4 regions of the Streptomyces sp. NPDC001568 genome follow, and region 2 is predicted to be linked to each of the others. Evidence: riboswitches for the same ligand, from Rfam matches in the RefSeq annotation. Region 2 holds a riboswitch; each other region holds the start of a gene.
The links. Region 2 has a riboswitch for cobalamin ahead of metE (5-methyltetrahydropteroyltriglutamate--homocysteine S-methyltransferase). Riboswitches for the same ligand answer to the same signal wherever they lie in the genome.

Region 1: it holds a riboswitch for cobalamin, as region 2 does, so the genes downstream of both, ACFY0I_RS06465 (CbtB-domain containing protein) here and metE (5-methyltetrahydropteroyltriglutamate--homocysteine S-methyltransferase) in region 2, are expected to answer to the same signal.
Region 3: it holds a riboswitch for cobalamin, as region 2 does, so the genes downstream of both, ACFY0I_RS27685 (energy-coupling factor ABC transporter permease) here and metE (5-methyltetrahydropteroyltriglutamate--homocysteine S-methyltransferase) in region 2, are expected to answer to the same signal.
Region 4: it holds a riboswitch for cobalamin, as region 2 does, so the genes downstream of both, ACFY0I_RS10475 (CoA-acylating methylmalonate-semialdehyde dehydrogenase) here and metE (5-methyltetrahydropteroyltriglutamate--homocysteine S-methyltransferase) in region 2, are expected to answer to the same signal.

What each region holds. Positions count from the first base shown of each region.
Region 1 covers NZ_JBIAVF010000003.1:144,308-151,704, forward strand. Annotated here, with positions in the region: gene pucL (factor-independent urate hydroxylase) at 132-1,049, shown strand; gene ACFY0I_RS06460 (histidine phosphatase family protein) at 1,171-1,641, opposite strand; cobalamin riboswitch at 1,696-1,843, shown strand; gene ACFY0I_RS06465 (CbtB-domain containing protein) at 1,880-2,095, shown strand; gene ACFY0I_RS06470 (CbtA family protein) at 2,243-2,998, shown strand; gene ACFY0I_RS06475 (hypothetical protein) at 3,086-3,331, shown strand; gene ACFY0I_RS06480 (multicopper oxidase family protein) at 3,341-4,891, opposite strand; gene ACFY0I_RS06485 (PucR family transcriptional regulator) at 5,057-6,118, shown strand; gene ACFY0I_RS06490 (hypothetical protein) at 6,295-6,645, shown strand; gene ACFY0I_RS06495 (hypothetical protein) at 6,704-6,880, shown strand; gene ACFY0I_RS06500 (hypothetical protein) at 7,205-7,397, opposite strand, start outside.
Region 2 covers NZ_JBIAVF010000021.1:71,757-79,153, reverse strand. Annotated here, with positions in the region: gene metE (5-methyltetrahydropteroyltriglutamate--homocysteine S-methyltransferase) at 178-2,502, opposite strand; cobalamin riboswitch at 2,674-2,900, opposite strand; gene ACFY0I_RS32380 (3-hydroxybutyryl-CoA dehydrogenase) at 3,049-3,933, opposite strand; gene aceB (malate synthase A) at 3,930-5,528, opposite strand; gene aceA (isocitrate lyase) at 5,645-6,928, opposite strand; gene ACFY0I_RS32365 (hypothetical protein) at 6,927-7,118, shown strand; gene ACFY0I_RS32360 (short-chain fatty acyl-CoA regulator family protein) at 7,306-7,397, shown strand, end outside.
Region 3 covers NZ_JBIAVF010000016.1:85,959-93,355, forward strand. Annotated here, with positions in the region: gene ACFY0I_RS27675 (hypothetical protein) at 1-187, shown strand, start outside; gene ACFY0I_RS27680 (flavodoxin family protein) at 290-1,042, opposite strand; cobalamin riboswitch at 1,109-1,305, shown strand; gene ACFY0I_RS27685 (energy-coupling factor ABC transporter permease) at 1,334-2,032, shown strand; gene ACFY0I_RS27690 (energy-coupling factor ABC transporter substrate-binding protein) at 2,029-2,418, shown strand; gene cbiQ (cobalt ECF transporter T component CbiQ) at 2,423-3,172, shown strand; gene ACFY0I_RS27700 (energy-coupling factor ABC transporter ATP-binding protein) at 3,169-3,990, shown strand; gene ACFY0I_RS27705 (PadR family transcriptional regulator) at 4,020-4,592, shown strand; gene ACFY0I_RS27710 (EF-hand domain-containing protein) at 4,673-4,885, opposite strand; gene ACFY0I_RS27715 (tRNA-dependent cyclodipeptide synthase) at 5,140-5,961, shown strand; gene ACFY0I_RS27720 (cytochrome P450) at 5,942-7,183, shown strand; gene ACFY0I_RS27725 (YncE family protein) at 7,334-7,397, opposite strand, start outside.
Region 4 covers NZ_JBIAVF010000005.1:18,124-25,520, forward strand. Annotated here, with positions in the region: partial or broken gene ACFY0I_RS10455 (IS481 family transposase) at 1-35, shown strand, start outside; gene ACFY0I_RS10460 (beta-propeller fold lactonase family protein) at 323-1,579, shown strand; gene ACFY0I_RS10465 (N-acetylmuramoyl-L-alanine amidase) at 2,354-2,980, opposite strand; gene ACFY0I_RS10470 (cobalamin-binding protein) at 2,977-3,891, opposite strand; cobalamin riboswitch at 3,976-4,155, shown strand; gene ACFY0I_RS10475 (CoA-acylating methylmalonate-semialdehyde dehydrogenase) at 4,383-5,882, shown strand; gene ACFY0I_RS10480 (acyl-CoA dehydrogenase family protein) at 5,879-7,030, shown strand; gene ACFY0I_RS10485 (enoyl-CoA hydratase/isomerase family protein) at 7,027-7,397, shown strand, end outside.

The DNA of each region.
Region 1 (7,397 bases), on a different contig from region 2:
CAGTCCCGGGGCGGCCCCTCGGGGCCGAACGGCGGGGAGCGGGACGTCCTTCAACGGGCGGGCGCTGGACGCCGGGCGTACGGGATCCAGAAAACCGGACTCCGTGTTCCCGAGACCCGAAGGAAGACAGCATGAGCAAGCACGTCCTGGCGCAGAACCAGTACGGCAAGGCCGAGAACCGCATCGTCAAGGTCACCCGCAAGGGCAGCGACGGTTCCTGGCACGAGATCCGCGACCTCAACGTCTCGGTCGCGCTCCAGGGTGAGTTCCGCGACGTCCACCTCACCGGCGACAACGCCAACTGCCTGCCGACCGACACCACCAAGAACACGGTGTACGCCTTCGGCAAGGAGCACGGCATCGCCTCCCCCGAGGCCTTCGGCATCCTGCTCGCCAAGCACTTCGTCTCCTCGCAGCAGCCGATCCGCGGGGCTCAGATCCGCATCGAGGAGTACGCCTGGGAGCGGATCCCGGTCCCGACGCGCAAGGAGCAGCACTCCTTCGTCCTCAAGGGCCAGGAAGTGCGCACCGCGCAGATCACCTACAGCGAGACCACCGGTCTCCAGGTCATCTCGGGCCTCAAGGACCTGACGGTGATGAACTCGACGAACTCCGAGTTCCACGGCTACATCAAGGACAAGTACACGACCCTCCAGGAGGCGTACGACCGCATCCTGGCGACCAAGGTCACCTCGCGCTGGGCGCACTCCGCACTGGCCGCCGACGACCCGGAGTACGACTGGGACCGGTCGTACAAGAAGGTCCGCAAGCACATGCTGGAAGCCTTCGCCGAGACCTACTCGTACTCGCTCCAGCAGACGCTGAACCAGATGGCCGAGCGGGTGCTCGACAACTGCCCGAAGGTCAACGAGGTCCGGCTGAACCTCCCCAACAAGCACCACTTCCTCGTCGACCTGGAGCCCTTCGGCCTCAAGAACGACAACGAGGTCTACTTCGCGGCGGACCGGATGTACGGCCTCATCGAGGGCACCATCCACCGTGACGGGGTGCAGCCGGTGATCGCGACGTCCGACTGGATCGTCGCCTAGGTCATCCGGCCGGCCGGGTCGTCGACCGGGCAGTGCCGTCGCAACGGCCCGGACCGCGTCGCGGGGTCCGGGCCGTCGTGCTGTCCCGGGCCGGGGCGCCGCCGCGGGCCGGGGCGCCGTCCTACGTGGGCTCCGCGTCCGGCGGCTCCGCCTCCGGCGCGCCCAGCAGCAGGTTCCAGCGGCCCGCGCGACCGCTGAGGGTGGTGACCGTCTCCGGTCGTACGTCGAGGCGCCAGAAGGTGGCCGGCGGCAGGTCCAGCGCCGCCACCACGACCGCCCGTACGACGGCCTGAGCGACCACCGCGCGGTGCGTCCCGGGGGCCAGGGCGGCCAGGTGATCGCCCGTACGGGCGATCAGCGCGGCCACCGACTCCCCGCCGCCCGGAGGGGCGTACTGCGGGTCGGTCAACCAGCGGCGGACGGCCTGCGGGTCCTCGGCGGCGACCTCGTCCAGGGTGCGGCCCGCCCACGCGCCGGTCGCGGGTCCGGCCAGGCCCGCGTGGCCGGGGCAGGGGTCCCCGTACCCGAACCGGGCCCGGCGGGCGTCGGGGTCGAGCGGCGGGGTGGTCAGGTGCAGGCGTACGGACGACATGGGGGGAGCGTAGGGCTCGCGGGCGGGGCGTGGGGCGGGGTGCGCGCGCCGTGGCGTTCGAGCCACCCGCGCGGTACGTTCTCGGACGACATGACGAAGGTACGACGGAAGCACGGTGAAATTCCGGCACGGTCGCGCCACTGTGAACCCCTCCCGCACGCCGGAAGGGGAAGTCAGACCCGCCGCCTTCGTCGCGAGCACCACTGACCGGGACGCGTGTTCCCCAGGAGGTTCTGCCATGGCCCACTCCGCCGTGCCCACGACGGCTCCCGCCGCCATCACCCCGATCTCCCTCTCCGCGCTGGCGCCCTGGGCCGTCTTCGCGGGCGTACTGACCCTGGTGCTGCTGTACTTCGTCGGCGTCGAGCAGGGCGCCACCGCCCTCTTCGAGGGCGAGACGATCCACGAATGGCTGCACGACGGGCGCCACCTCCTCGGCTTCCCCTGCCACTGAGCCCCGCCGACCGCTCGCCCGCACCGGCGCCGTCCGCTTCCGCGTCGCCGGCTTCCGCGTCGCCCCCACCCGCGTCGCCGGCTTCCGCGTCGCCCCCACCCGCGTCGCCGGCTTCCGCGTCGTCCGCACCCGCGCAAGGGAACCCAAGTGAACATCGTCTCCCCCCGTGTCCTGCTCGTCCGGGGCATGCTCGCCGGCCTGCTCGCCGGAGTCGCCGCCTTCCTCGTCGCCTACCTCCTCGGTGAGTCCAAGGTGGACGCGGCGATCGCCATCGAGGAGGCGGGCGCCGCCGTGGGCCACGACCACGGCGACGAGCCGCCGGTCAGCCGGGCCCTGCAGGCCACGGCGGGCCTGGGCACCGGCGTCCTGCTGTTCGCCGTCGCACTCGGCGGCATCGCCGCGCTCGTCTTCTGCTTCGCTCTCGGCCGCATCGGCCGCTTCGGCCCCCGGGCCACGGCCGCCCTGGTCACCGGCGCCCTCTTCGTCACCGTGACGCTGGTGCCGTTCCTCAAGTACCCCGCCAACCCGCCGGCCGTCGGGGACCCCGACACCGCCGCCCGACGCACCGCGCTCTACCTGCTGATGATCGCCCTGAGCGCGCTCCTCGCGGCGGGCGCGCTGCTCCTGGGGCGGCGCCTGGCACCCCGGCTCGGCAACTGGAACGCCTCGGTGGTCGGTTCGCTCGCCTTCGTCGCCGCCGTCGCCCTGGCGTACGTCCTGCTGCCCGGGATCAACGAGGTCCCGGAGGGCTTCCCGGCCGCGTTGATCTGGGAGTTCAGGCTGGCCTCGCTCGCCATCCAGACCACCCTGTGGGCCACTTTCGGCCTGGCCTTCGCTTTTCTGGTCGACCGCGCTATTGCCCCCGCCGCCGCTCCCAAGGAGGCTGTACAGCCAACGAGTTGAGGAAGTCACGCGTGACTCCCGTGGTGCGGTTGGTGCGACGGGGCGGAGAGTGCGCGTGCCGAGGGTGTTGAGGGTGGGAGCCGGGACATGCATACCGCGATCTGGGAGTGGCGGGGCTGGACCGGCGCCACGCCCTTCTGGCTGAACTCGTTACTCCTGCTCCTGGCCCCGTTCACGGCCGTCACCCTGCTCGCCCAGATCGGCGTCATCACCGTCCTGGCCGCTCTGGGCGGCCTCGCCCGCCAGCTCTGGTACGGCGACCACGGCCACTCCGCCATGCACCTCGCCGCCGCCCTCATGGGGGCGGCGGCCGTGGTTTTCGTCGTGCTGTGAGCCCCGCGGTCAGGGTCGGTGACCGTGCGCGCCCGCGCCGTGCGGGGCCCCCTGCGGGGTGCCCGCGGCTCCGCCCGGCTCCACGACCACGAACTGCCCCATCATCCCCTGGTCCTCGTGGTACAGCAGGTGGCAGTGGTACATGTACGGGGTGTCCGGGTCGGCCGCCCCGTCGAAGCGCATCGCGAGGCGCATCGTCGTTCCGGAGGGTACGAAAACGGTGTCCTTCGGCCCGCGCAGCGAGGGCGGCGGGGCCGCGCCGTTGACGTCGAGGACGCGGAACTGCACGTCGTGGACGTGGAAGTTGTGCGGCATCCCGTTGCCGTTGCGCACCGTCCACACCTCCGAGGTGCCGCGCGTGACCGTCTCGTCGACCCGTGCCATGTCCATCTTCCGGCCGTTGATGCCGGACATCCTCAGCTCGAAGAACCGGTGGCGCGCCGCGTCCTGCCCGGTCGGCAGTTCCGAGGGCGCGAGGGCCTGCGGCAGCGGGGGCGAGGGGCGCAGGACGGCCGCCGCCCGCAGCTCCAGTACGTCGAAGGAATCGTCACCGCCGCCGAACCGCTGGTTCCAGAAGTCCGGGCCGACGGCCGTCTCGAAGCTGCGCAGCACCGCCCGTTCGCCGGGCCGTACCCGTACGACGATCTCCGCGCGCTCCCCCGGGGACAGCCGGATCCGGTCGGTGGTGTGCGGGGCCTCCAGGAGGCCGCCGTCGGAGGCGATCCGGTGGACCTCGCGGCCGTCGGCGAAGCCGAAGTCGTACACGCGGGCGGTGGAGGCGTTCAGCAGGCGCAGCCGCACCAGTTCGTCCTTGACCTCCAGGTAGGGGTCCAAGGTGCCGTTGACCATCGTGCGGTCGCCGAGGAAGCCCGCGCTGCGCATCAGCTGGTGGCCGTGGTCCAAGCGGGTCCCGTCGAAGCGGACGTCCTGGACGATGACGGGGACGTCGTCGACGCCGTACGTCCTGGGCAGGGTCAGGGTCCGCGTCCGCTCGTCGTCGAGCAGGAACATGCCGGCCAGCCCGCGCTGGACGTGGGTCTCGGTCGCCCCGTGGGGGTGCGGGTGGTACCAGAGGGTGGCCGCCGGTTGGTCGACCGTCCACTGCGGGGACCAGGCGCCGCCCGCCGGGACCGTCTGGTGGGGACCGCCGTCCATCGCCGCGGGCAGGTGCATCCCGTGCCAGTGGACCGTGGACGCCTCCGGCAGCGTGTTGGATATCCGGACCCTGACCTTCTCGCCGCGCTCCGCCCGCAGCGTGGGGCCCAGGTAGCCGCCGTTGAAGCCCCAGGTCGGCGTTTTCCCGCCCGGCACGAAGTCCGTCTCCCCCGCCTGCATGCGCAGGTCGAAGACGCGGGTCCCGTCGGGCTCCACGGTCGAGGACGCCAACGGGGGCACGGCGAGGGCCCGGTGGAAGCCCGCGCCGACGGTGGAGATCCGGGCCCCCGTGTACAGCCAGGTGAACAGCGTCCCGACGGTCACGGCGAGGACGGCCACGATCGACGCGAGCACCAGCACGATCCGCTTCCAGCGCGGCATCCGCCGCTTCCCGGTCTTCGACATGCTCCTGACGCTACGAACGGCGCGGTGCGCCGGGCATCGGGGACGGCCCCCGGGCGGACCCGGAGCCGCCCCCGAGCCGTCCTCGGGGGAGGTGGGAACCGCCCTCGGGGACGTCCGCCGGGCGACGGGTGAGAATGGGTGCTTCGAGCGAACGCGGGGGCTGGTGTGACGTCAGGGCAGGACATACCCGAGGAGTACCTGAGCGGGTACGTACGGATCCTCGAAGGCGTCGCGGCGACCGGCCGCCGCCCCGGACGGGACGAGCTGGACGCCCGCCGGGCTCTGGGCGAGAAGGCCGCCGAAGCCGGCTACGGGCTGCGCGGCCTGGTCGGCGCCCACCTCGCCGCCACCCGGACGGTGCTGGGCGGCCGGCTCACCCCGGACCACCTGCTGGCGGCGGTGGAACAGACCGTCGACGCCTTCGCCGAAGGGCACGAGCGCGCACAGCGGCTGGCGATCCGCCAGGAGGAGGCCGCACGGCGCGAGTTCATCGACGACCTGCTGCTCGGACGCAGCGACCTCGGCCGGCTCAGCGAACGAGCCGCCCGCTTCGGACTGCACCTGGCGCACGAACACGCCGTCGCCGTCGCCCGGGGCTCCGAGGCGTACGAGGACACGGGCCCGGCGATCCGGCAGGTGGAACTGGCCCTGACCGGGCGGTTCGGCAACCGGACGTTCCTCCTCGCCACCAAGGACGGGATGCTGATCTGCGTGGCCCCGGGCGACCAGGACGACGTACTGACCCACTTCGCCAAGCAGGCCTACGCGACGGCCGGCACGCCCGGCCTCGTCGGGATCGGCCGGGCGCATCCGGGCGCGGGCGGCGTCGTCACCTCGTACGAGGAAGCCCTCGGCGCGCTCGACCTCGCGGACCGGCTCGACCTCGAAGGGCCGGTGCTGCGCTCGGCCGACCTGCTGGTCTTTCCGGTGCTGGCCCGGGACCGGGCCGCGATGGCCGATCTGGTGCTCAGTGTGCTGGGGCCGCTCCAGGCGGGCCGCGGCGGGGCCGGGCCCCTGCTGGAAACGCTCACCGTGTACTTCGACTCCGGGTGCGTGGCGGCCGAGGCGGCGCGGCGGCTGAGCCTGAGCGTGCGGGCGCTGACGTACCGGCTGGAGCGGATCCACCGGCTGACGGGGGCCGACCCCGGGGATCCGGTGCACCGGTACACCCTCCAGACGGCGGCGATCGGGGCCCGACTGCTGGACTGGCCGGCTCAGGAGTTCTAGGCGGGTGCCGGAGCGGGCTGCGGCTGTCGGGCGGTGCGGAGGGTCGCTCGGTCGGGGTGGTGACCGGCGCCGGAGGTGACCGTTTGTCAGCCGACGGGGGTGTCTTCGTCCTCCGGTCGGGGGCTTCTTGGGCTCCGGTGGGGAGTTGACCGGTGTGTCGGGGCACAAAGCGGGGCATGAGCGGTGCGCGATTCGCACGGGCAGTGGCGGCGAGGGCCCTGACAGTGGCCTGCGTCGCGCTGCTGTGCCTGTTCGGCGCCGGTCCGGCGGCCGCGACGGTCGCCGAGATCCGGCCCGCCTCCTCCGCCCCGGCCGAACCCACCGAGGGACAGTCGGATCCGGCCTCGGACCCCGAGGCCCGCGCCGCCCTGCGGGCCCCGGCCCGCGCGCTGCCGTCGGTACGGCAGCTGCCCCCGAGGGTGTTTCACGTGAAACACGCGGGCTCGCCTTCCCGCGTGACCTCGTACGGGCCGGCCGGACCGGTCGCCTCACTGATCGTCGTGCGGAGTGTGGTCCTGCGCTGCTGAGCGGGCCGAGCAGCGGAGCGACCCCCCACACCCCCCTCGAACACCGTGAGGTTCCGCCATGCCCATCGACCCCTACGCCGCCCTGAACGCCATGCTCCGCGCCGAGGCCGCCCGCTTCACCCCGCCGGCCCGCAAGCCGGAACGCTCCGCGCCGCAGGCCGTCACCACCGAGCCCAAGGCCGAGAGCGAACACCAGCCGGCCGTGGCGGCGGGGACGCCCGACACGGCCGCGTAGCCCGCGCGGACAGCCCCGGACCGAGACAGAGACATGGGGGGCGCCGGTTCCCACGCCCTCGGCGTGCAGCAGTGGTCACGTGAGGTTCGACCACGGGCACGGGAACCGGCGCCGCCGCCAGTGTCCGGCAGCGGCGGCGCGCAGCGCTTCGTGCGCGCGGCCGAGGCGCGTCCGCCGAAAGGACGGGCCGTGGCGGGGTGGGCTCCGGGTTCGCGCGCATTCGATCGGGGTCGGCTCTCGCCCACTCGATCAGGGTCGGTTCGCGCGGACTCGATCAGGAACGGTTCGTGCGGACTCGATCAGGAACGGTTCGTGCGGACTCGATCAGGGTTCTCGCGTGTAGTAGCGGTAGAACGCCCCGAGTCCGACGCCCACGCCGACCGCCAACCCGACGCCGGTGGCACGGAGCACCGATTCGTTCGTCAGGCTGTGCAGGTAGCCGGCGGCGACACCGCCGAAGACGCCGTAGGCGGCGGCGTGCACCTCGCGCTTCAGCCGGGGGCCCACCCGGGCCAGG
Region 2 (7,397 bases):
ATGGTGACCGCGCGAGCTCGGCCACCACATCCCCGAAACGGCGCGGCTGTTCAGGTCGTGGCCACACCCGCGCCAGTGCGTCAGGACGGCGGACGAACGGGCAGGTCCTCGGCCCGCCGGATGGCGACGCCGTCGGGCCGGAACATCCGGTCACGGATGTTCCGACCCGAACGCGGATCAGACGGTCACGTCACCGGCCTCCGCGCGGACCTCGCGAGCTGCTGCGACGAGGTTCTCCAGCGAAGCGCGTGTCTCGACCCAACCACGGGTCTTCAGACCGCAGTCGGGATTGACCCAGAGCCGCTCGGCCGGGATGGCCTCCAGCCCCTTGCGCAGGAGGGCCGCCGCCTCCGCGGCCGAGGGGACGCGCGGAGAGTGGATGTCCCACACGCCGGGGCCGGCCTCGCGCGGGTATCCGTGCTCGGCGAGCTCGGTCGCGACCTGCATGTGGGAGCGGGCCGCCTCCAAGCTGATCACGTCGGCGTCGAGGTCGTCGATGGCCTGGACGATGTCACCGAACTCCGCGTAGCACATGTGGGTGTGGATCTGGGTCTGGGGCCGCACGCCCGAGGTCGTCAGGCGGAAGGACTCCGTTGCCCACTCCACGTAGTCGGCGTGGCCGTCCGCGCGCAGCGGCAGCGTCTCGCGCAGGGCGGGCTCGTCCACCTGGATCACCGAAGTTCCGGCCGCCTCCAGGTCGTTGACCTCGTCGCGCAGGGCGAGTCCGACCTGGCGGGCGGTCTCCCCGAGGGGCTGGTCGTCGCGGACGAAGGACCAGGCGAGCATGGTGACCGGGCCGGTCAGCATGCCCTTGACCGGCTTGGACGTCTGCGACTGGGCGTACGTCGTCCAGCGCACGGTCATCGGCTCCGGACGGGAGATGTCCCCGGCCAGGACCGGCGGCCGCACGTAGCGGGTGCCGTACGACTGGACCCAGCCGTGCTGGGTCGCCAGGTATCCCGTCAGCTGCTCGGCGAAGTACTGGACCATGTCGTTGCGTTCGGGTTCGCCGTGCACGAGGACGTCGAGGCCGGTCTTCTCCTGGAAGGAGAGCACCTCTCGGATCTCCTCCTCGATGCGCTCCTCGTACCCGGCGGTGTCGATCCGGCCGGCCCGCAGGTCGGCGCGCGCCACCCGCAGTTCGTCCGTCTGCGGGAAGGAACCGATGGTCGTCGTCGGCAGGAGCGGCAGTGCCAGGTGGGCCCGCTGGGCGGCGGCGCGCTCGGCGTACGGCTGCGCGCGGCGACCGTCCGCATCGGTGATCGCCTCCGTTCGCGCCCGGACCGCGGGGTCGCGGGTGATCGGGGACGCGGCCCGGGAGGCCAGGTCGGCCCGGTTCGCGGCGAGTTCGGCGGTGATCGCTCCGGCGCCCTGGGCGAGGCCGCGGGCCAACGTCGTGATCTCGGCCGTCTTCTGCCGGGCGAAGGCCAGCCACCGTCGGACCTGCGGATCGATGTCGCGCTCGACGCCGACGTCCAGCGGGACGTGCAGCAGTGAGCAGGAGGCGGCGACGTCCACCCGATCGGCCAGGCCGAGGAGGGTGCCGAGCGTGCTCAGCGACTTCTGGTAGTCGTTCAGCCAGATGTTGCGCCCGTTGACCACGCCCGCGACCAGCCGCTTGCCGGGCAGGCCGCCGACGGCGGCGAGGTCGGCGAGGTTGGCGGCGGCCCGGTCGGTGAAGTCGAGGGCGAGGCCCTCCACCGGAGCCTTGGCCAGGACGGGCAGGGCCTCGCCGAGCCGGTCGAAGTACGAGGCGACCAGCAGCTTCGGGCGGTCGGTCAGTGCGCCGAGTTCCCGGTAGGCACGGGTGGCGACGTTCAGCTCGGCCGGGGTGCGGTCCTGCACCAGGGCCGGCTCGTCGAGCTGGACCCATTCGGCGCCGGCCGCGCGCAGTTCCGCCAGCACCCGGGCGTAGACGGGCAGCAGCCGGTCCAGGAGGGTGATCGGCTCGAAGTCGGCGGCGACGCCGGGCTCGGGCTTGGCGAGGAGGAGGTACGTCACCGGGCCGACGAGGACCGGGCGCGCGCGGTGGCCGAGGGTGAGGGCCTCCTTCAGCTCGGCGACCTGCTGGGCGGAGTCGGCCGTGAAGACGGTGTCGGGCCCGAGTTCGGGAACCAGGTAGTGGTAGTTGGTGTCGAACCACTTGGTCATCTCCAGCGGGGCGACGTCCTGCGTGCCGCGCGCCATGGCGAAGTAGCCGTCCAGGGAATCGGACGCCACGACGGCCCGGTGGCGGGTGGGGATGGCGCCGACCATGACCGTGGTGTCCAGGACGTGGTCGTAGTACGAGAAGTCGCCGGTCGCAACCTCGGTGATGCCTGCCTCGGCCAGCTGGGCCCAGTTGGCCCGGCGCAGGTCGCGGGCGGTCTCCCGGAGGGCATCCGCTGCGACGCGGCCCTTCCAGTAGCCCTCGATCGCCTTCTTCAGTTCGCGGTTCTGACCCTGGCGGGGGTACCCGTACACAGTGGCCTGTACTGCCGCGGCTGCGGACTCGGTGGTCACGGAACTCTCCTTCGCGAGCTTGTCTCCATGGACCCGGTGAGGGGCCGAAGGCGCGAAGGGTGCCGGAACGGGCGGACCGCCAAGGTCGCGTACGTCCGAGTACGCGACGGGGAGGATCCGCCTGGAGCACGCCGACCCGCCCACGAGGTCACCGGGAAACCGGGCGCGGTCGATCGCGCTCGGGCAACGGGCAGGTCTTCGGACTCGCGGGCACGCCTGCCGGTATCCCGGCGGGCACCTACTGGCCGTCGCTTCCCAGAACCGTTGTCCGGTCCCAGTGCGTATGACGCCGGTCGTTCCCACTCACCGCTGCGGGGCAGTCCCGGATTCCCACCGGGTTCCCTCTTACGACGCATCCCGCCTGGCGGACGGGGCGAACCAGCTGCGAGGCCCACACTAGGTCGGTGACCGGGGAATGAACACCGCTTTCCACATGCCGGACGGGGAAATGAGACGCGTTGGGGGTGCGGCGACACCACTCGCCGCACCCCCACCGTTCTCCTGCACCTCCGGCGCACCCTCGGCCCCGGAGCCGTGCCGGGCCCCTCAGACCCGGCCGTACGGGTGGAACCCGCGGCCGCTCTTGCGGCCCAGCAGCCCCGCCTGAACCATCCGCCGGAGCAGCGGGGGCGGGGCGTACAGCGGTTCCTTGAACTCCTCGTACAGCGACTGCGCGATCGCGGCGACGGTGTCCAGGCCGATCAGGTCGGCGAGCTTGAGCGGGCCCATGGGGTGGGCGCAGCCCAACTCCATGCCGGCGTCCACGTCGGCGGCGCTCGCGAACCCGGATTCGGCCATCCGGATGGCCGAGAGCAGGTAGGGGATCAGCAGCGCGTTGACGATGAAACCCGCCCGGTCCTGGGAGCGGACCGTGGTCTTGCCGAGGACGTCACGGGCGAACGTCTCCACTGCGGCCAGGGTGTCCGCCGACGTGTGGAGGGAGGAGACGACCTCGACCAGCGGGAGGACGGGGACGGGGTTGAAGAAGTGCAGGCCCACCACCCTGTCCGCCCGTCCGGTGGCCATGCCCAGCCGCATGATCGGGATGGCCGACGTGTTCGTGGCGAGGATCGCCTTCGGGTCCGCGACGATCTTGTCGAGGGCCGTGAAGACCTCCGTCTTGGCTTCGGGGTCCTCGGTGACGGCCTCGATGACGAGCTGCCGGTCGCCGAGGTCCTCCAGGTCCCCGGTGAACACGAGCCTGGCCAGGGCGTCCTCGGCGGAGAGTCGGTCGAGCTTGCCGCGCCGGACCGCGCGTTCCAGGGAGACGGCCACGCGCTGAGCGGCGGCGCGGGCGGCGGCCGCGTCCGCTTCGGCGACGACGGTGTCGAGGCCGGCGCGGGCGCACACCTCGGCGATGCCCGCTCCCATCCGGCCGCCGCCCACGACTCCGACGCGGTGGATGTCGGCGGGCCGCGGCAGGGCGTTCACGCGTTCACCCGCGCGGGGACACGGCGGACGAGGTGTCGGGTGTAGGCCTCGGGCGTGAAGAACAGCGGAAGCCGCACCGAGAGCGCGCAGTCCACGAAGACCTCCCGGGCTTCGAGGACGAGCGCCTGCGGGTCCTCGGCCTCCAGGGCCGCGCATTCGGCGTCGAGGAGGTCGACGACCGCGTTCCGGTCCACCCGGTCGTGGCGCAGCCACTGCCAGATCTGGACGCGGGCGATCTCGGCGGTGGCCGCGTCCTCCATCAGCCCGTGCAGGGCGACGGCGCCGCTGCCGCGCAGCCAGGCGTCGAAGTAGCGCAGGGCCACCGCCACGTTGGAGCGGATGCCCTCGGAGGTCGGCGGGGCGGCGATCCGGCGTACGGACAGCAGGTCTGCGGCCGTGGCCTCGACGTCCTCCCGGGTGCGCTCCAGCTGGTTCGGCCGCTGCCCGAGGACGTCGTCGAAGACCTCCCGGCAGACGGGGACCAGCCCGGGGTGGGCGACCCAGGAGCCGTCGAAGCCGTCCTCCGCCTCCCGTTCCTTGTCGAGCCGGACCTTCGCGAACGCGGCGGTGTTCGCGGCCGGTTCCCTGCTCGGGACGTGGGCGGCCATGCCGCCGATGGCGTGGGCGCCGCGCCGGTGGCAGGTGCGCACGAGGAGTTCGGTGTAGGCCCGCATGAAAGGGGCGGTCATGGTGACCGCGGCCCGATCGGGCAGCTGGAAGTCGGTGCGGTGGCCGAAGGTCTTGATCAGGCTGAACAGGTAGTCCCAGCGGCCCGCGTTGAGGCCGGCGCTGTGCTCGCGCAGTTCGTGGAGGATCTCCTCCATCTCGAACGCCGCGGTGATCGTCTCGATGAGGACGGTGGCGCGGACCGTGCCGCGGGGGATGCCGAGCAGTTCCTGGGCGTACACGAAGATGTCGTTCCACAGACGCGCCTCGGTGCGGTTCTCCAACTTCGGGAGGTAGAAGTACGGGCCGTACCCGGCGTCGATCTGCCGCTGCGCGCAGTGGAAGAAGTACAGACCGAAGTCGACGAGGGAGGCGGGCACGGGCCGCCCGTCGATCTCCAGGTGCTCCTCGGTGAGGTGCCAGCCGCGCGGGCGGACCATGATGGTCGCCAGGTCCGCGCCGAGGCGGTACTCCTTGCCCTCGGGAGTCGTGAAGTCGATGCGCCGCTCGATGGCGTCGAGCAGGTTCAGTTGACCACCGATGACGTTGTTCCAGGTGGGTGCGGTGGCGTCCTCGAAGTCGGCCATCCAGACCTTCGCCCCGGAGTTCAGCGCGTTGATCGCCATGCGGCGTTCCGGCGGACCGGTGATCTCCACGCGGCGGTCGGTCAGGCCGGGCGCGGGCGGGGCCACGCGCCAGTCGTCGTCGGCGCGGACCGCGGCCGTGGCGCGGGAGAAGTCCAGCGGCGTCCCGGAGGCCAAGTGGGCGGAGCGGCGGCGGCGTTCCTTGAGGATCTCCAGGCGGCGGTCCGCGAAGGCGGCGTCGAGCCGGCCGATGAATTCCAGGGCCTCGGGAGTCAGGATCTCCTCGTGGCGCTCAGCCGGCGCGCCGAGGACCCGGACGCTGCTGATCAGGGGCGTGAGTGGCATGGGGTTCTTCTCCTCGGCGTGGGGCGGCGGGCGCCCGAGGGGAAACCCTCGGGCGCCGTCGAACGGCGAGCGGCAGGGCGCCGGGTCGGACTCGGGTGGGCCAGGAGCAGGGGGTCCTAGTGGAACTGCTCTTCCTCGGTGGAACCGGTGAGGGCCGTGGTGGAGGAGGCGGGGTTGACGGCGGTGGAGACGAGGTCGAAGTAGCCGGTGCCGACCTCGCGCTGGTGCTTGACGGCGGTGAAGCCCTGGGCCTGGGCGGCGAACTCGCGCTCCTGGAGGTCGACGTACGCGGTCATGCCGTGCTCGGCGTAGCCGCGGGCGAGGTCGAACATGCCGTGGTTGAGCGAGTGGAAGCCGGCCAGGGTGATGAACTGGAAGCGGTAGCCCATCGCGCCGAGCTCCCGCTGGAACTTGGCGATCTGGTCGTCGTCCAGCGCGGCCTTCCAGTTGAAGGACGGGGAGCAGTTGTAGGCGAGCATCCGGTCCGGGTACCGGGCGTGGATGGCCTCGGCGAACTCGCGGGCCTGGGCCAGGTCCGGGGTGCCGGTCTCCACCCAGATGAGGTCCGCGTACGGGGCGTAGGCCAGGCCTCGGGCGATGACCGGGGCCATGCCGCCCCGGACGTGGTAGAAACCCTCGGCGGTGCGCTCGCCGGTGCAGAACTCGGCGTCGCGTTCGTCGACGTCGCTGGTCAGCAGGGTGGCGGCGAGGGCGTCCGTACGGGCGATGATCAGGGTCGGGGTATCGGCGATGTCGGCTGCCAGGCGGGCCGCGTTGAGGGTGCGCACGTGCTGGGCGGTGGGGACGAGGACCTTGCCTCCGAGGTGGCCGCACTTCTTCTCGGAGGCCAGCTGGTCCTCGTAGTGGATGCCGGCCGCGCCCGCCGCGATCATCGCCTTGGTCAGCTCGAAGGCGTTCAGGGGGCCGCCGAAGCCGGCCTCGGCGTCCGCGACGATCGGCGCGAGCCAATCCGTGGTGTCCGTGCCGCCCTCGGCGGTGGCGATCTGGTCGGCCCGCAGCAGGGCGTTGTTGATCCTGCGCACCACCTGCGGGACCGAGTTGACCGGGTAGAGGCTCTGGTCCGGGTAGGTGTGTCCGGCCTGGTTCGCGTCGGCGGCCACCTGCCAGCCGGAGAGGTAGATCGCCTGGAGCCCGGCCCGCACCTGCTGGACCGCCTGGCCGCCGGTGAGCGCGCCGAGGGCGTGGATGTAGTCCTGCTCGTGGAGCTGACGCCACAACCGCTCGGCGCCGCGCCGGGCCAGGGTGTGCTCCTCGCGGACGCTGCCCGACAGGCGGACCACGTCCTCGGCCGAGTAGGTGCGCTCGATGCCCGCCCACCGCGGGTCGTCCGCCCAGCGCTGCTCGAGCTGCTCGGCTGCCGCCTTGTTCGCCTCTGCCATGACCGTCACCGTTTCCGTCGTCGCTTGTTCTGCCAATGCCCCCGACAGGGATCCGCGCATTGACACTCTGTGCCTGGATGAAGAAGATGCGGCCGCCGAACCCGCCCGTGGGCCGGAGCTGAGCAATGCTGCCGATCTGCCGGAGCGGACGGCCAGACCACCGAAATCAGGGCATGAATCGACGTTCTGAGGTCCTCCCGGCCACCGGTTCCGGCCGGCCGCAGGACTGACTCTGGCACTGGCACTGGGTGCCATCAAGGAGGGACGTCTGCCAAGGTTTGCGAATCTTCGAGGCTGAAATTGCCAAGCTTGCGAAGGTTACCGATGAGTCCGCTCGCCGTATGCTGACGGCACCCGTCCGACGGTGGAGGAGTTCGGTGAGCAAGACCTACGCGGGAGCACGGCTGCGGCGGCTGCGCGAGGAACGGCGCATGACGCAGGCGGACCTGGCCAGGGTGCTGGGCATCTC
Region 3 (7,397 bases), on a different contig from region 2:
CGTCTACCAGGGCCCCCGGCTGCAGAAGATCTACCTGCCCAAGCTGAAGGGCATCGCCATGACCGGCGACTACGAGGGGTACGTGACCTTCGGCGCCGCCTTCGACACCAAGCCGGCCTACGGCGTCACCGTCCTGCACAACCCGGAACGGGTCGTGGTGGACGTCTCGCACCCCAACGTGTGCTGACCTGACGGGACCCGCGCGCGGTCGGGGGCCCGGGGTGTCGCACACCCCGGGCCCCCTGTCGTCACCGGTCGGGGTCGGCCCACCGGTCCGCCTCCGGACGGCTCAGCGGTGCTCGGGGTTGGGGAAGTCGAGGCGACAGCCCGCGTCCCACTCGGAGCGCTGGTTGCCGTGCGCGGGGAAACCGCCGGCGCGCTTGATGAGCGCGGCCAGGTGCATGAGGTTCCAGGACATGAAGGCCGTGTTGCGGTTGGTGAAGTCGTTCTCGGGGCCGCCCGAACCCGGGTCCAGGTAGGAGGGTCCCGGCCCGGCCTCGCCGATCCAACCGGCGTCGGCCTGCGGCGGGACGGCGTAGCCGAGGTGCTGGAGGCTGTAGAGGACGTTCATGGCGCAGTGTTTGACGCCGTCCTCGTTGCCGGTGATCAGGGCTCCGCCGACGCGCCCGTAGTAGGCGTACTGGCCCCGTTCGTTGAGGATCGAGGAGCAGGCGTAGAGCCGCTCGATCACCTGCTTCATGACGGAGCTGTTGTCGCCCAGCCAGATCGGGCCGCAGAGCACGAGGATGTCGGCGTCCATGATCCGGCTGTACAGGACCGGCCACTGGTCGCTCTCCCACCCGTGCTCGGTCATGTCCGGCCAGACCCCGGTGGCGATGTCGTGGTCGACGGCCCGGATCAGGGACGTACGGGCGCCGGCGGCCTCCATGACGGCGCGGCTGCGCGCGATGAGGCCCTCGGTGTTGCTGGGTTCGGGCGAGCGTTTGAGGGTGCAGTTCACGTAGACGGCGGAGAGGTCCGAGTAGTCGAAGGAGTCGTCAGCCACTCCCCCACGCTGGCCCGGCCGGGCCCCGGGCGCCATCGGGCCGCACCCACCCGGGTCACCGCCCGCCGGCGGGGCCGGGTTGTTGCCGGTCCGCGCGGCCGACTACTGTCAGCGGGCCTTGGTGTTCGGGAAACCGGTGGAAAACCGGTGCGGCCCTCGCCACTGTGATCGGGAAGTCCGGCTCCATTCCTGCGGGAAGCCACTGGGTTCCGCGCGGGAGACCGCACGGCCCCGGGAAGGCGGAGTCAGGGCATCAGTACCCGTGAGCCAGGAGACCGGCCGGGGCACGTCGTCCATCCACGAGGTGCTGGAGAGGTCTCCCTACTCATGCATATAGCCGAGGGGTTCCTGCCCCCTTTGCACGCGGTCGCCTGGGGCGCCGCATCCGCTCCCTTCGTCGTCCACGGTGTGCGCGCCCTCACCCGCGAGGTGAAGGCCAATCCCGAGAGCACCCTGCTGCTCGGGGCGTCCGGAGCGTTCACATTCGTCCTTTCCGCCCTGAAGATCCCTTCGGTGACGGGCAGTTGCTCGCACCCCACCGGCACCGGGCTGGGAGCGATCCTGTTCCGGCCGCCGATCATGGCGGTCCTCGGCACGATCACCCTGCTGTTCCAGGCCCTGCTGCTGGCGCACGGCGGGCTCACCACGCTCGGCGCCAACGTCTTCTCGATGGCCATCGCCGGACCCTGGGCGGGCTACGGGGTCTACCGACTGCTGAAGAGGTTCGACGTGCCGCTGATGGTGACCGTCTTCTTCGGCGCCTTCTTCGCCGACCTCGTCACCTACTGCGTGACCTCCGTCCAGCTGGCGCTGGCCTTCCCGGACCCCGCGAGCGGGTTCGTCGGCGCGCTGGAGAAGTTCGCGGGCATCTTCGCCCTCACCCAGATCCCGCTCGCGGTCAGCGAGGGCCTGCTGACGGTCCTCGTGGTGCGGCTGCTGATGCAGTCGAGCAAGTCCGACCTGGTGCGCCTGGGCGTCGCCCGGCTGACCGGTACCAAGTCGAAGCAGGAGGCGGCGGCGCGATGACCAGGAACGCGAAGATCAACACCCTGCTGCTGCTCCTGGTGGCGGCGCTGGCCGTGCTCCCGCTCGCGCTGGGGCTCGGGGACGGCAAGGAGGAGCCGTTCGCCGGCGCCGACGCGCAGGCCGAGGCGGCCATCACCGAGCTGAAGCCGGACTACGAGCCCTGGTTCTCCCCCCTGTACGAACCCCCGTCGGGCGAGATCGAGTCGGCCCTGTTCGCCCTCCAGGCGGCGCTGGGCGCGGGCGTGCTCGCGTACTACTTCGGCGTGCGCAAGGGGCGCCGGCAGGGCGCGGCGCTCGCGGCCGCCGAGGCCGACGGCGCTGCCGGGACGGGCGTCGGGACCGGCGGCGACGCGGGTACGGCCCCCGCGGCCGGCGCGGAGCGCTAGCGCGGTGCTGCCGATCGACGTCGCGGCGCACGGCAGCCGCTGGCGGCGGCGCCATCCGCTGGAGAAGGCCCTGCTGGGGCTGGGGCTGACGGTCACCGCCGTGTGCCTGCCGCCCTGGCCCGGCGGGCCGCTGGTCGCCGCGGCGACCCTGGCGGTGCTGCTCGGCCCCGCCGGGGTCGCCGGCCGGCAGTTGTGGCGGGCCTTCCGGGTGCCGCTCGGGTTCTGCTGCACGGGGGCGCTGCCGCTGCTGGTGTCCCTGGGCGGGCCGGCGGGATTCGTCTCGCTCGCCCCCGACGGGCCCCGGCACGCCGCCGAGCTGCTCCTGCGCACCTCGGCGGCCTCGCTCGGGGTGCTGCTGTTCGCCTTCACCACCCCGGTCTCCGACGTGCTGCCCCGGCTGGTGCGGGCCGGGGTGCCGGCCCCCGTCGTGGACGTGGCCCTGGTCATGTACCGGATCGGGTTCCTGTTGCTCGACTCGATGGCCCAGGTCCGCCGGGCCCAGGCGGCCCGCCTCGGGCACACGAACCGGGCCGCGGTGTGGCGTTCGCTGGCCGGGCTCGCGGCGACCTCGTTCGTACGGGCCTTCGACCGCGCTGGCCGACTCCAGGAGGGGCTGGCCGGGCGCGGCTACGACGGCGCGCTGCGGGTGCTCGTCCCCGAGGCGGCCCTGTCCCGGCGCTTCCTGGCGGCGTCCGCCGCCCTGCTGGCCTCCCTGGTCGGCCTGACCCTCGTACTGAAGGAGCTGTATCCGTGACCCCGTTGGTGGAGCTGGTCGGCGCGGGCTACGCCTACGAGGACGGTCCCGCCGTCCTGTCCGGCGTGGACTTCGGCATCGCGCCGGGCCGCGCACTGGTCCTGCTGGGCCGCAACGGCAGCGGCAAGACCACGCTGATGCGGCTGCTCAGCGGCGGCTTGCGGCCCGGCTCGGGCGAACTGCGCCTCGACGGCGCCGTGGTGACGTACGACCGGTCGGGCCTGACCCGGCTGCGGACGTCGGTGCAGCTGGTGGTCCAGGACCCGGACGACCAGCTGTTCGCGGCCTCCGTCGAGCAGGACGTGTCGTTCGGCCCGATGAACCTGGGGCTGGCCGCGCCGGAGGTCCGCGAACGGGTCGACTCCGCACTGGCCGCCCTGGACATCACCGCGCTGCGGGACCGTCCCACGCACCTGCTCTCGTACGGCCAGCGCAAGCGCGCGGCCATCGCGGGAGCGGTCGCGATGGCCCCGCGCGTGCTGATCCTGGACGAGCCGACGGCCGGCCTGGACCCGGACGGCCAGGAACGGCTGCTGGACGTCCTGGCGGGGCTGCGGCGGGCGGGCACGACGGTGGTGATGGCCACCCACGACGTGGACCTCGCGGTCCGCTGGGCCGACGACGCGGCCGTCCTCACCCCGACGGGCATCCGCACCGGGCCGGCGACGGCCCTGCTCTCGGACCCGGACCTGCTGGCCTCGGCGGGCCTGCGCCAGGCCTGGTCGCCTGCCGTGACGGCCTTCCTGCGCGCCCGCGGCCTGCTCGACGAGGACTCCCCGGGCCCGCGCGTCCCCGAGGCGCTCGCCGCCTGGCGTTGAGCGGCGCCGCGCCTCCCTAGGATGGCGGCATGTCGCTCCCGCACGCCATCCTCACCGCCCTGCTCGAAAGGCCCTCGTCGGGGCTGGAGCTGACCCGGCGGTTCGACCGGTCGATCGGGTACTTCTGGTCCGCGACGCACCAGCAGATCTACCGGGAGCTGGGTCGGCTGGAGGAGAGCGGGCTGATCCGGGCGCTGCCCGGCGAGGTGCCCGTCCGGGGCCGGAAGAAGGAGTACGAGGTGCTGCCCGCCGGCAGCGCGGAGCTGGCCCGGTGGGTCGGCGAGAGCCAGGACCCCAAGCCGATGCGGGATCCACTGCTGCTGCGCATCCGGGCGGCGGGCGTCGTGGGACCGCAGGGGTTGCTGCCCGAACTGCGGCGCCATCTGGATCTGCACCGGGGGCAGTTGGAGACGTACGAGGCCATCGAGGCGAAGGACTTCCCGCCGGGCCGCGACGCCGTCGAGGACCGGCTGCGCCGGCTCGTGCTGCACGGGGGCATCGCCCTGGAGACGTTCTGGCTGCGCTGGCTGGAGGAGGCCTTGGCCGAGGTCGACGGCATGACCGCACCGGACGCCCCGCGGGAGGACGGCGACACGGCCTGACGCGCCCCCGCCGGCGCGGGCGGGGGCGGTGGGCGGGCGTGGGCCGGCTCGGCTCGCGGGCCGGCTCGCCGCGCGTGGGCCTACTTGTTGAGGGAGGCCCAGAACTCGTCGAAGCTGAGCAGCTTGTCGCCGTTCGCGTCCTTGGAGGCGACGACGGCGTCCGCGACGGCGCCGGTGACGAACGCGTCACCCATGGCCTTCATGGCCGCGCTGTACTCGTCGGCCGTGACGAAGCCGTCGCCGTCCGCGTCGAACCTGCCGAACGTCGCCCGTGCGCTCTCGATGTCCGCCACTGGGTCCACCCCTTCTTGGTGCTTGTTGACCGGCTCAGGGTAGCGGCCGCCGGGCCGACCGCCTCCCGCGGGTCCCGTTCGGTCGGCAGAAACAAATTCAATTACCCTTCCGTAACGCGGAAGTGATAATTCCGGCCAAGAAATCCGGCCGCCACTTGTCACGCTCCGGGATCACGGCATAACGTTCAGACATTGCCGCCACACCGGGAGCGCAGGGCTCCCAGGGACAAGCGGCAACAAGGGCGATCACACAGGTGACGATCACAGCTGACGCATCATTCGAAGTTCTGCCCTTCACCCGCACCTGCCGCCATATCTGGGAAGACGGCGACCATGTGCTCATCGGAGTGAGTCCTGGCAACAGCTACTTCAGTGCCGAGCGCGTGTCCAGTCTGGCCCGATGGGCCACGACCCGCTTCGCGCAGGTCGACTTCGTCTACGCCGACCTCCATGTCGACCGCATGTTCGCCGCCTTCGGATACACCCCGGAGCACGCGGAGAAGCGCGCGGCGAAAGAGATCAAGGCGGTCCGGAGGAGGATTCTCAAGGGCGTTGAGGAATCAGGACCTCAGCAGGCCGAGATCCGAGTGAGGGCGCTTTCGGAGTTCGAGTCGAACCCCGTGTACCAACTTCTGCACCGGCGCGTGCTCCATTTCCTGGAGACCGATGACGCATTCCGCAAGGGTTGTGAGGAAATGGCCCTCCATTTCGTCGGATCCAAGTTGCCGGAAGGTGAATCCATCACCGACGCCCAGTTGCAGGTCTGTTTCGATTACATGGCAGCGGAGCTGCCCTTCTTCGTGGACACCCCGAGCATTCTCGACGTGCCGTCCTCCGTGGCGGCCTACCACGTCAAGATGCCGATGACGGACCTCCTCTTCGCCCGGGGCGGGGGCCTGCGCGCCACCCGCAACCAGGCGTACGCCGTCGTGCGCCCCGAGGCCGTCGGGGCCTCGGACACCGGGCCGGCGAACGCCGCGCCCCCGACCACCACCGCACCGCAGGGCACGGCACCTCAGAGCACCGTGGACCGCGCGACCACCGAGAGGACCGCCGATGAGCGTCGAGCAGCTTGAGGGCCCGGGCGGGCGGGAGCAGGAGCCGCTCCTCGACTTCCCGCTCTCGCGGCGCGGTGACGTACTGCCCGAGGAGTGCTCCTGGCTCCGCGAGAAGGCGCCGGTCGCCAAGGTCCGCACCCTGACCGGGGACCCGGCCTGGCTGGTGAGCAGCTACGCGTTGGCCAAGCAGGTCCTGGAGGACGAGCGCTTCAGCCTCAAGGACACCGCGAACGCCGGGGTGCCCCGACAGTACGCGCTGACGATCCCGCCCGAGGTCGTCAACAACATGGGCAACATCAACAGCGCCGGCCTGCGCAACGCGGTCATGAAGGCGCTCAACCCGCGCCAGAAGGGGCTCCAGGACCACTTGCGCGCCCGGGCCGGCGAGCTCCTCGACCTGCTCGCCGCCGAGGGCGGTCCGGCGGATCTCCGGGCGGGGTTCGCCGACCCCTTCTCGGCGGCGCTGCACTGCCAGGTGCTGGGGGTTCCGTTCGAGGACTGGCGCCGGCTGATGTCGGGTCTGGACGTCGCGTTCATGACCGCCCGCGAGCCGTTCGCCGACTCCGCGCTCAACTGGTACAAGGACGTCGGCTATTTCGCCGGGCAGTTGCAGGCTCAGCTCGCGCTGCCGGCCGAGGAGCGTACGGGGCTCCTCGGACGGTTCGCGGACCTGAAGGAGGCCGATCCGGAGTCGGCGCACCTGACGGACGAGATGTTCGCGACGGTCGCGGTGTCCCTGTTCGGGGCGGGCGCGGTGTCCACGTCGGCGTTCCTGGTCCTCGCGGTCCTCGCGCTGCTCCAGAGGCCGGAGCTGATCGGCTACCTGCGCGCGCATCCGGAACGGATGGGCAAGGCGGTCGACGAGCTGCTGCGCTGGAACCTGTCCGTCGGGGACGGGCTGCCGCGCATCGCGCTGGCGGACGTCCGGGTAGGAGACGTCCTGGTGAAGGAGGGCGAACTGGTCCTGGTCCTGCTGGAGGGCGCCAACTTCGACCCGGAGGCGTTCGAGAGCCCGGACGAACTGGACCTGGAGCGGGAGAGTGCGAACGCGCACCTCGCCTTCGGCGCCGGGCGGCACTTCTGCCCGGCTTCGGCGCTGGGCCGGGCGCACGCCGAGATCGCGCTGGAGGTGCTGGTCGAGCGGCTGCCGCAGCTGCGGCTCGCGGTGCCGGCGGAGAACCTCGTCTGGCGGACGGGGTTCATCAAGCGGCTGCCCGAGCGGCTGCCCGTGGCCTGGTGACCACGGGCCCCTGAGCAGGGGGGCGTCCGGCGGGCCGCCCCCCTTCGACCCGGTGTCCCGGGAGCTGTGCGAGCTCCCGGGGCACTGTCGTGCCCGGACGCGGTCCGGCCGGCCGGATCGGCAGGATCCGCAAGATCGGCAAAATCCGGCCTAGCGGAAGATCCCGGTGTGCCCCAGCGAGTAGCGCCCGGGCTGCGGGTACACGGCGAGTCCG
Region 4 (7,397 bases), on a different contig from region 2:
GCGTGCCGGTCCGCCGCTACGAACGGCAGCGACCGGCAGCGACCGGCATCCAAGGCCAAACACCCGCCAGCCGCGTCACCAACCTGCCCGGACGACACACCTGGGCCGGTGGCCTTGTCCGGCGCTGTGTCCGGTCAGCCCTGTACAGGTCGATGGACAGCCCCGAGGCCTGGCCGTTGACCTTGCCCCGAAGGTAGGCCGGATTGCGATATTTGGAGTACTTGCGACATGTCGTGATTGATAATCAGATATAACTACGCATACAACGTTCCTCGCAGCTCGAACTGGGACACTCCCTGATCGGGTCGTTCGAGGAGGATCCATGCAGCACTTCGCCGTCCGCGGGAATCCGCGTGGGGGGAGCGTCCGGGGGTACGTGTCGAAGCACGGCGTCCGGAAAGCATCGTGCGCGGTACTCGCTGCCGCAGCCGTTCTGACGCCGTCCGTCGCCCTGGCGGCTCCTGCCGCACCCGGCACGTACGCATACGTCGCCAACACGGGCCAGGACAAGGTCGAGGTGTTCGACACCGCCACCAACGCCCTCGTGACGAGCATCGACACCGGAGCGTTCAGCGGGCCCCTGCAGGTCGCCGCCACCCGAAACGGCAAGAAGGTGTACGTGACGGAGCGGGACTCGGGCGCCGTGTCGGCGATCGACGCTCTCACCAACACCGTGGTGGCCGAAATCCCCACGGGGAACGGCACTCCGGAGAGCGTGGCCATCTCGCCGGACGACAGTCGCGCCTATGTCACCGTGGAGGGGAACGGACTGGCCAACCGCGTGGTGGCGATCAACACCGCCACCAATGCCGTCGCGGGCACCCTCGAGACGGGGGCGGACACGCTCCCGAACGGGCTGGCGGTATCCCCGGACGGGAAACGCCTCTACGTCGCCTACCGGGGCGCAGGTGTGGTGGCAGTGATCGACTCCGCCACCATGACGGTCATCACGACGGTGGACGTCGGACCGAGCGCACCGCGGAAGGTGGCCATCTCGCCGAGCGGCGCACGTGTCTACGTCACCGAGAACACCTCGGGCGAGGTATCGGTCATCGACACCGCCACCAACACGGTCGTGGTGCCGATTCCGGTCAACCAGGGGCTGGACGGCGTGGAGGTCTCGCTGGACGGTAAGCGCGTCTACGTCGCCGACCGGAACAACGCCCGGGTGACGGTCATCGATGCCGCCACGAACAGCGTCGTCACTTCGATCCCCACCACCTTTGATCCCGCGGAAATGGCGGTCTCCCCCACCGGAGCCCGGCTGTACGTCAGCCACCCCAACGGCGCGCACGGGGTATCCGTCATCGACCTCGCCACCAACTCCGTCTCCGGGACCATCGACAGTCCCGAAGGCGCGCCCATCGGAATCGACCTGGGCTCGGTGCCGGGGACCTCGAAGGTGTCCTGCCCGGCCGGCAGCGTGCTGACGGGCGGCGGCTTCGGATCCACCGGTCCCGCACCGGACCAGCTCGTCAGCAGGCCGGTACCCGGCACCAACGACTGGGAGGTGAACGGGCAGAACAGGACCCGGGACGACGTCACCCTCACCCCGTACGCCGTCTGTGCCACGCCATGACGGCCTCGCGACGACCCGAAGGCGGTCGCCGACTGCCCACAGGCCCCGGGGCCACTTCCAGCGGACGATGATCAGGAGTACGTGCATGCCGTCTGAAAGCACAGCAGCAACCCGGCGGAGCGGTCCGCCACGCCGGACCGGATGGGTCGCCGGAGCCGTTGTCTCGCTCGCCCTCACGGGTGCCGGTTTCGCGGCGCCCGCAGCCGCCGCCACCCCGCAGGACCCGTCGGACGCGCAGTACCTGACGGTGTACCCGCCTCCGCAGCACGACGAATGCGCCGAGGAGCGGCCATGGGACGAGTCGTGCGAGTCCCACCCCGGAGAGCCTCCGTTTCCTCCCGGACCCCCCGGACCTCCCGGACCCCCCGGACCGGCTGGACCGGCTGGAGCCCCCGGTCCTCCGGGAGCCCAGGGCGCTCCGGGGGTCCCCGGCCCGGCCGGCACCCCGGGATCAGCCGGCCCCGCCGGACCCCAGGGAGCAGCCGGACCTGCGGGCCCTCCTGGTCCCCCCGGACGCGTTTTCACCCTCGTCATCACGGGCCAGCCGGTCTTGATCCCCGCGGCCCCGTAGCGGCACCGGGCCCCGCGCGGGCTGCCGCACCGCACGGCCGGCACGACCACGTGCTGCCGGCCGTGCGGCGCACCTGACGGCACGAAGCCACGGGCGGGAGCGGCTTTGCCGACAGGCACACGGAGCGGTTGCTGCGGACGGTCGGGCCGCTGGCGGGCGACGACCGTACCGAACCGTGACGTGAGCCGTCCGCGCCGTGCGTGTCAGCCGTGGCGCAGAGACCCCAGCAGGCCTTCCGGGAGGTACTCCGAGTGAGCGTCGGCCACCGCCGCCGGGTCGGCGGGCCGGTCGAGAGGAGGGTGTTCGGGCCGGCGCGGCAGCGACACGGGCTCGGCGCTTCCGCGTCGCCGGGCGACGTCCTCGCGCAGCTTCGGCAGCAGCGCGGAGAGAGTGTCACCGGGACACGCGGTGCTGTTGAAGTCCCGGTGCCCGTAGATCTCGGAGGCCGGCGCGTCGTACTGGCGGCACACCCGGGCGCACAGGTCGGCGAGGACGGAGACTTGCGCCGGCGGAGGCTGAGCCTCTTGTCGGTCCCACCGACCATGTGCGGGCGGTGTCGGTGTTCCCTCCGCTACCTGTGACAGAGGCCGCGGTTTGGAGATCTGCGGAAGGAACCCTGACCAGCGCGGCTTCCAGGTCCAGCCCAAACGGTGGGCGGTGGAGCGCACCTTCTCGTGGCTCACGCCGGCCGGCTCCGAGGCGATCAACCGGACATCCCGTCCGAGTGGGGGGATGTCCTTCCAGGCCTCCGTATTCCTGGTGAGCACGGCGACAAAGAGGTACCGCCTCCGCCTCCGCCTTCGTCGGCCCCGCCCTCTCCGCCTCCTCACCCGAGTCGGAAGGCCTCCGCCGCCGTCACCGGCTCGCCCGCCCGGACCCCGTGCAGTACGTGCGCCAGCACCTCCGCGCCGCGCACGACGCGGGGACCGGGCCGGTTGAAGTACGCCGGCCCGTCCAGCACCCACACCTCGCCGGACCGCACCGCCGGCAGGTCCTCCCAGCCGGGCAGCGAGGTCAGCAGCTCCCGCTCGCGCAGGGTTCGCTGCGGATCGAAGCCGCAGGGCATGACCAGGACGACGTCCGGGCGGGCGGCCCGGACCGCCGCCCAGTCCATCGGCCGGGTGTGTTCGCCGGGGGCGGCGAGCAGCGCTTCGCCGCCCGCGTACCCGATCTGCTCGGGCACCCAGTGGCCGGCCGGCCAGAGCGGGTCGAGCCATTCGATCGCCACCACCCGGGGCCGCCGCCGCCCGGCCGTCCGCGCCCGTACGGTCTCCAGCCGGTCGGCGAGCGCCTCCCGCCGCTCCCGCGCGTGCTCCCGTACGCCGAGCAGCTCGCCCACCGTGACCAGGCAGTCCAGTACGTCGCCCAGCGTGCGCGGCTCCAGGCTGAGCACGCGGGGTCCACCGTCGAGCACGCGCACCGCCCGGGTGACCCCGGCGTAGGAGACGGCGCAGACGTCGCACAGGTCCTGGGTCAGGATCACGTCGGGGGCCAAAGCACCCAGTGCCCCGGTGTCGAGGGTGTAGAGCGAGGAGCCGCTGTGCGCGGCGCCGCCGACGGCGGCGGAGATCTCCCGGCTGCTCAGGGCGTCCGCCGAGAACTCGGCGGAGGTGACCACCGGCACGCCGGCCACGGCCCGTGGCGGCCAGTCGCATTCGTGCGTACGGCCCACCAGATCGGCGGTCAGGCCGAGCTCGGCGACGATGTCGGTGGCCGCGGGCAGCAGGGAGACGATGCGCATGACCCGACTGTAGGTCCCGCTCCGCAGGGCCCTTCACACCACCGCGCCGCGGCGGGGGTGGACTTACTAGGACGTCCAACTATATGTTCGTGACAAGCCCGCGGTGCAGGGAAGCCGGTGTGAATCCGGCGCGGTCCCGCCACTGTGACCGGGAAGTGCGTTCTTCAGCAGGTCAGGCCACTGACGGAATCCATCCGTCGGGAAGGTCGAAGAGCGCGCGATGATCCGGGAGCCAGGATACCGGCCGTGGGGTGTTCCGTGTTGTCCACGAGGATGGAGCAGACACGCATGGCACCGGTACGTGACCACGGCCCTGGTGATCCGGCGGAGTACCCGAACGGCGAGGCCCGGTCCTCGCGTTCGTGACTCGACGAGGGCCCCCGGTCCTCCCCTGTCCCGCGGCCGAACCCGCGGTGCGCGCACCCCGATCGGTGCCCACCGCCTCCGCGCCGCGCCTCCCTCGGATTCTCACCTGACGAGAGCAGGCTTCGATGGTCCGCGAACTCACCCATTTCATCGGCGGCAAGCACACCACCGGCACGTCCGGGCTCTTCGCCGACGTGTACGACCCCAACACCGGCGCGGTGCAGGCCAGGGTCCCCCTGGCCGGGCGCGCCGACACCGAGGCGGCGATCGCCAACGCCGAGGAGGCCCAGCTGGAGTGGGCGCAGTGGAACCCGCAGCGGCGCGCCCGCGTCCTGCTGCGCTTCCTCCAGCTGGTGGAGGGCGAACGGGACTCCCTCGCCCGGCTGTTGTCCTCCGAGCACGGCAAGACCGTCGCCGACGCACACGGCGATCTGCAACGCGGTCTGGAAGTCGTCGAGTTCGCCGCCGGTGTGCCGCACCTGCTCAAGGGCGAGTTCACCGACAACGCGGGTACCGGGATCGACGTGCACTCGCTGCGTTCCCCGCTGGGCGTGGTCGCCGGGATCACCCCCTTCAACTTCCCCGCGATGATTCCCCTTTGGCAGGCCGCGCCCGCCCTGGCCTGCGGAAACTCCTTCATCCTGAAGCCTTCCGAGCGGGACCCCTCCCTGCCGCTGCGGCTGGCCGAACTGTTCCTGGAGGCCGGACTGCCGCCCGGCGTGCTCAACGTGGTCAACGGCGGCAAGGAGGCCGTCGACACCCTTCTGGAGGACCCCCGCGTCCAGGCCCTGGGCTTCGTCGGGTCCACCCCGATCGCCGCGCACATCTACGCCACGGCCGCCGCGCACGGCAAGCGCGCCCAGTGCTTCGGCGGCGCCAAGAACCACATGATCATCATGCCGGACGCCGACCTCGACCAGGCCGTGGAGGCGCTCATCGGCGCGGGCTACGGTTCGGCCGGCGAGCGTTGCATGGCGATCGCCGTCGCCGTGCCCGTGGGCGAGGAGACCGCGAACGCCCTCGTGGCCAAGCTGACGGAACGCATCTCCACCCTGCGCGTGGGCCGTTCCGACGACCCCGAGGCCGACTTCGGACCGCTGGTCAGCCGGGACGCGCTCGACCGGGTCAACCGCTACGTCGGCATCGGAGCCACCGAGGGCGCCGAACTCGTCGTCGACGGACGCGGGTTCACCCTGTCCGGTCACGAGGACGGCTACTTCGCCGGCGCCACCCTCTTCGACCGGGTGACCCCGCAGATGCGGATCTACCGCGAGGAGATCTTCGGCCCGGTGCTCTCCGTCGTACGGGCCGCCGACTACGAGGAAGCCCTGCGGCTGCCCACCGAGCACCCGTACGGCAACGGCGTCGCGATCTTCACCCGCGACGGCGACACCGCACGCGACTTCACCCGGCGGGTGGGAGCGGGCATGGTCGGCGTCAACGTGCCGATCCCCGTCCCCGTGGCCTACCACACCTTCGGGGGCTGGAAGCGGTCCGGCTTCGGTGACCTGAACCAGCACGGACCCGACTCGATCCGCTTCTACACCCGCACCAAGACCGTCACCTCGCGCTGGCCCTCCGGGGCCAAGGAGGGCGCGAGCTTCACCATCCCGACGATGGGATGAGCGCCGTGACCACCCTCACGGAGGACCAGCTCGCGCTCGCCGACGTCACCCTCGACTTCGCCCGGGAGCACCTCGCACCGCACGCAGTCGCCTGGGACCGGGACAAGCACTTCCCCGTCGACGTCCTGCGCAGGGCGGCCGACCTCGGCCTCGGCGGGGTCTACGTCCGTGAGGAACACGGCGGTTCGGGCCTCAGCCGCAGCGACGGCGTCCTGGTCTTCGAGACGCTGGCCACGGGCTGCCCCTCCATCGCCGGCTACTTGTCCATCCACAACATGGTCGCCTGGATGGTCGACCGCTACGGGGACGACGTGCAGCGCCGCCGCTGGCTGCCCGGCCTCTGCACGGCGACGGCGCTGGGCAGTTACTGCCTGACCGAACCCGGAGCCGGCTCCGACGCGGGCGCCCTGCGCACCCGCGCCGACCGGGACGGCGATCACTACGTCCTGACCGGCGTCAAGCAGTTCATCTCCGGCGCCGGAGCGGCCGGGATCTACGTGGTCATGGCCCGGACCGGGGAGGCGGGGCCCCGCGGCATCTCGGCGTTCGTCGTCGAACGGGACGACCCCGGGGTGTCCTTCGGAGCCAACGAGCAGAAGATGGGCTGGAACGCCCAACCCACCCGGCAGGTGATCCTCGACGGGGTCCGCCTGGCGTCCGACCGACGGCTCGGCGCCGAGGGCGACGGGTTCCGCATCGCCATGAACGGCCTGAACGGCGGACGCCTCGGCATCGCCGCCTGCTCGCTGGGCGGCGCGCAGAGCGCCCTGGACCGCAGCCTGTCCTACCTCGCCGACCGGGAAGCCTTCGGATCCCGGTTGTTGGACGCGCAGGCGCTCCAGTTCCGGCTCGCGGACATGGCCACCGAGCTGGCCGCCGCCCGCGCGCTGCTCCGTACGGCCGCCCAGGCCCTCGACGCGGCCGACCCGAAGGCCGCGGAGCTGTGCGCGATGGCCAAGCGGTTCGCCACCGACACCGGCTTCGCCGTGGCCAACGAGGCACTCCAACTGCACGGCGGCTACGGCTACTTGAGCGAATACGGCATCGAGAAGATCGTCCGCGACCTCCGTGTGCACCAGATCCTGGAAGGAACCAACGAGATCATGCGCGTCATCGTCGCCCGCGGCCTGACGGAGACCCTGCGATGAGCGAAGCAGAAGAAGTCCTCGTCCGCAGGAAGGGGCGCTCCGGCCACCTCGTCCTCAACCGCCCCAAGGCCCTCAACGCGCTCAACCACGCCATGGTGCTGCGGATCGCGGACGCCCTGACCGCCTGGCGCGACGACCCGGCCGTGGAAACGGTGGTGATCTCAGGAGCGGGGGAACGGGGACTGTGCGCGGGTGGCGACATCCGCGCCATCTTCGAGGACGCCCGCGCCGGCGGCACCGCCTCGGCGGACTTCTGGCGCGACGAGTACCGGCTCAATGCCCTGATCGCCCGCTACCCGAAGCCCTACGTGGCCCTCATGGACGGCATCGTCATGGGCGGCGGCGTAGGCGTCTCGGCGCACGGCTC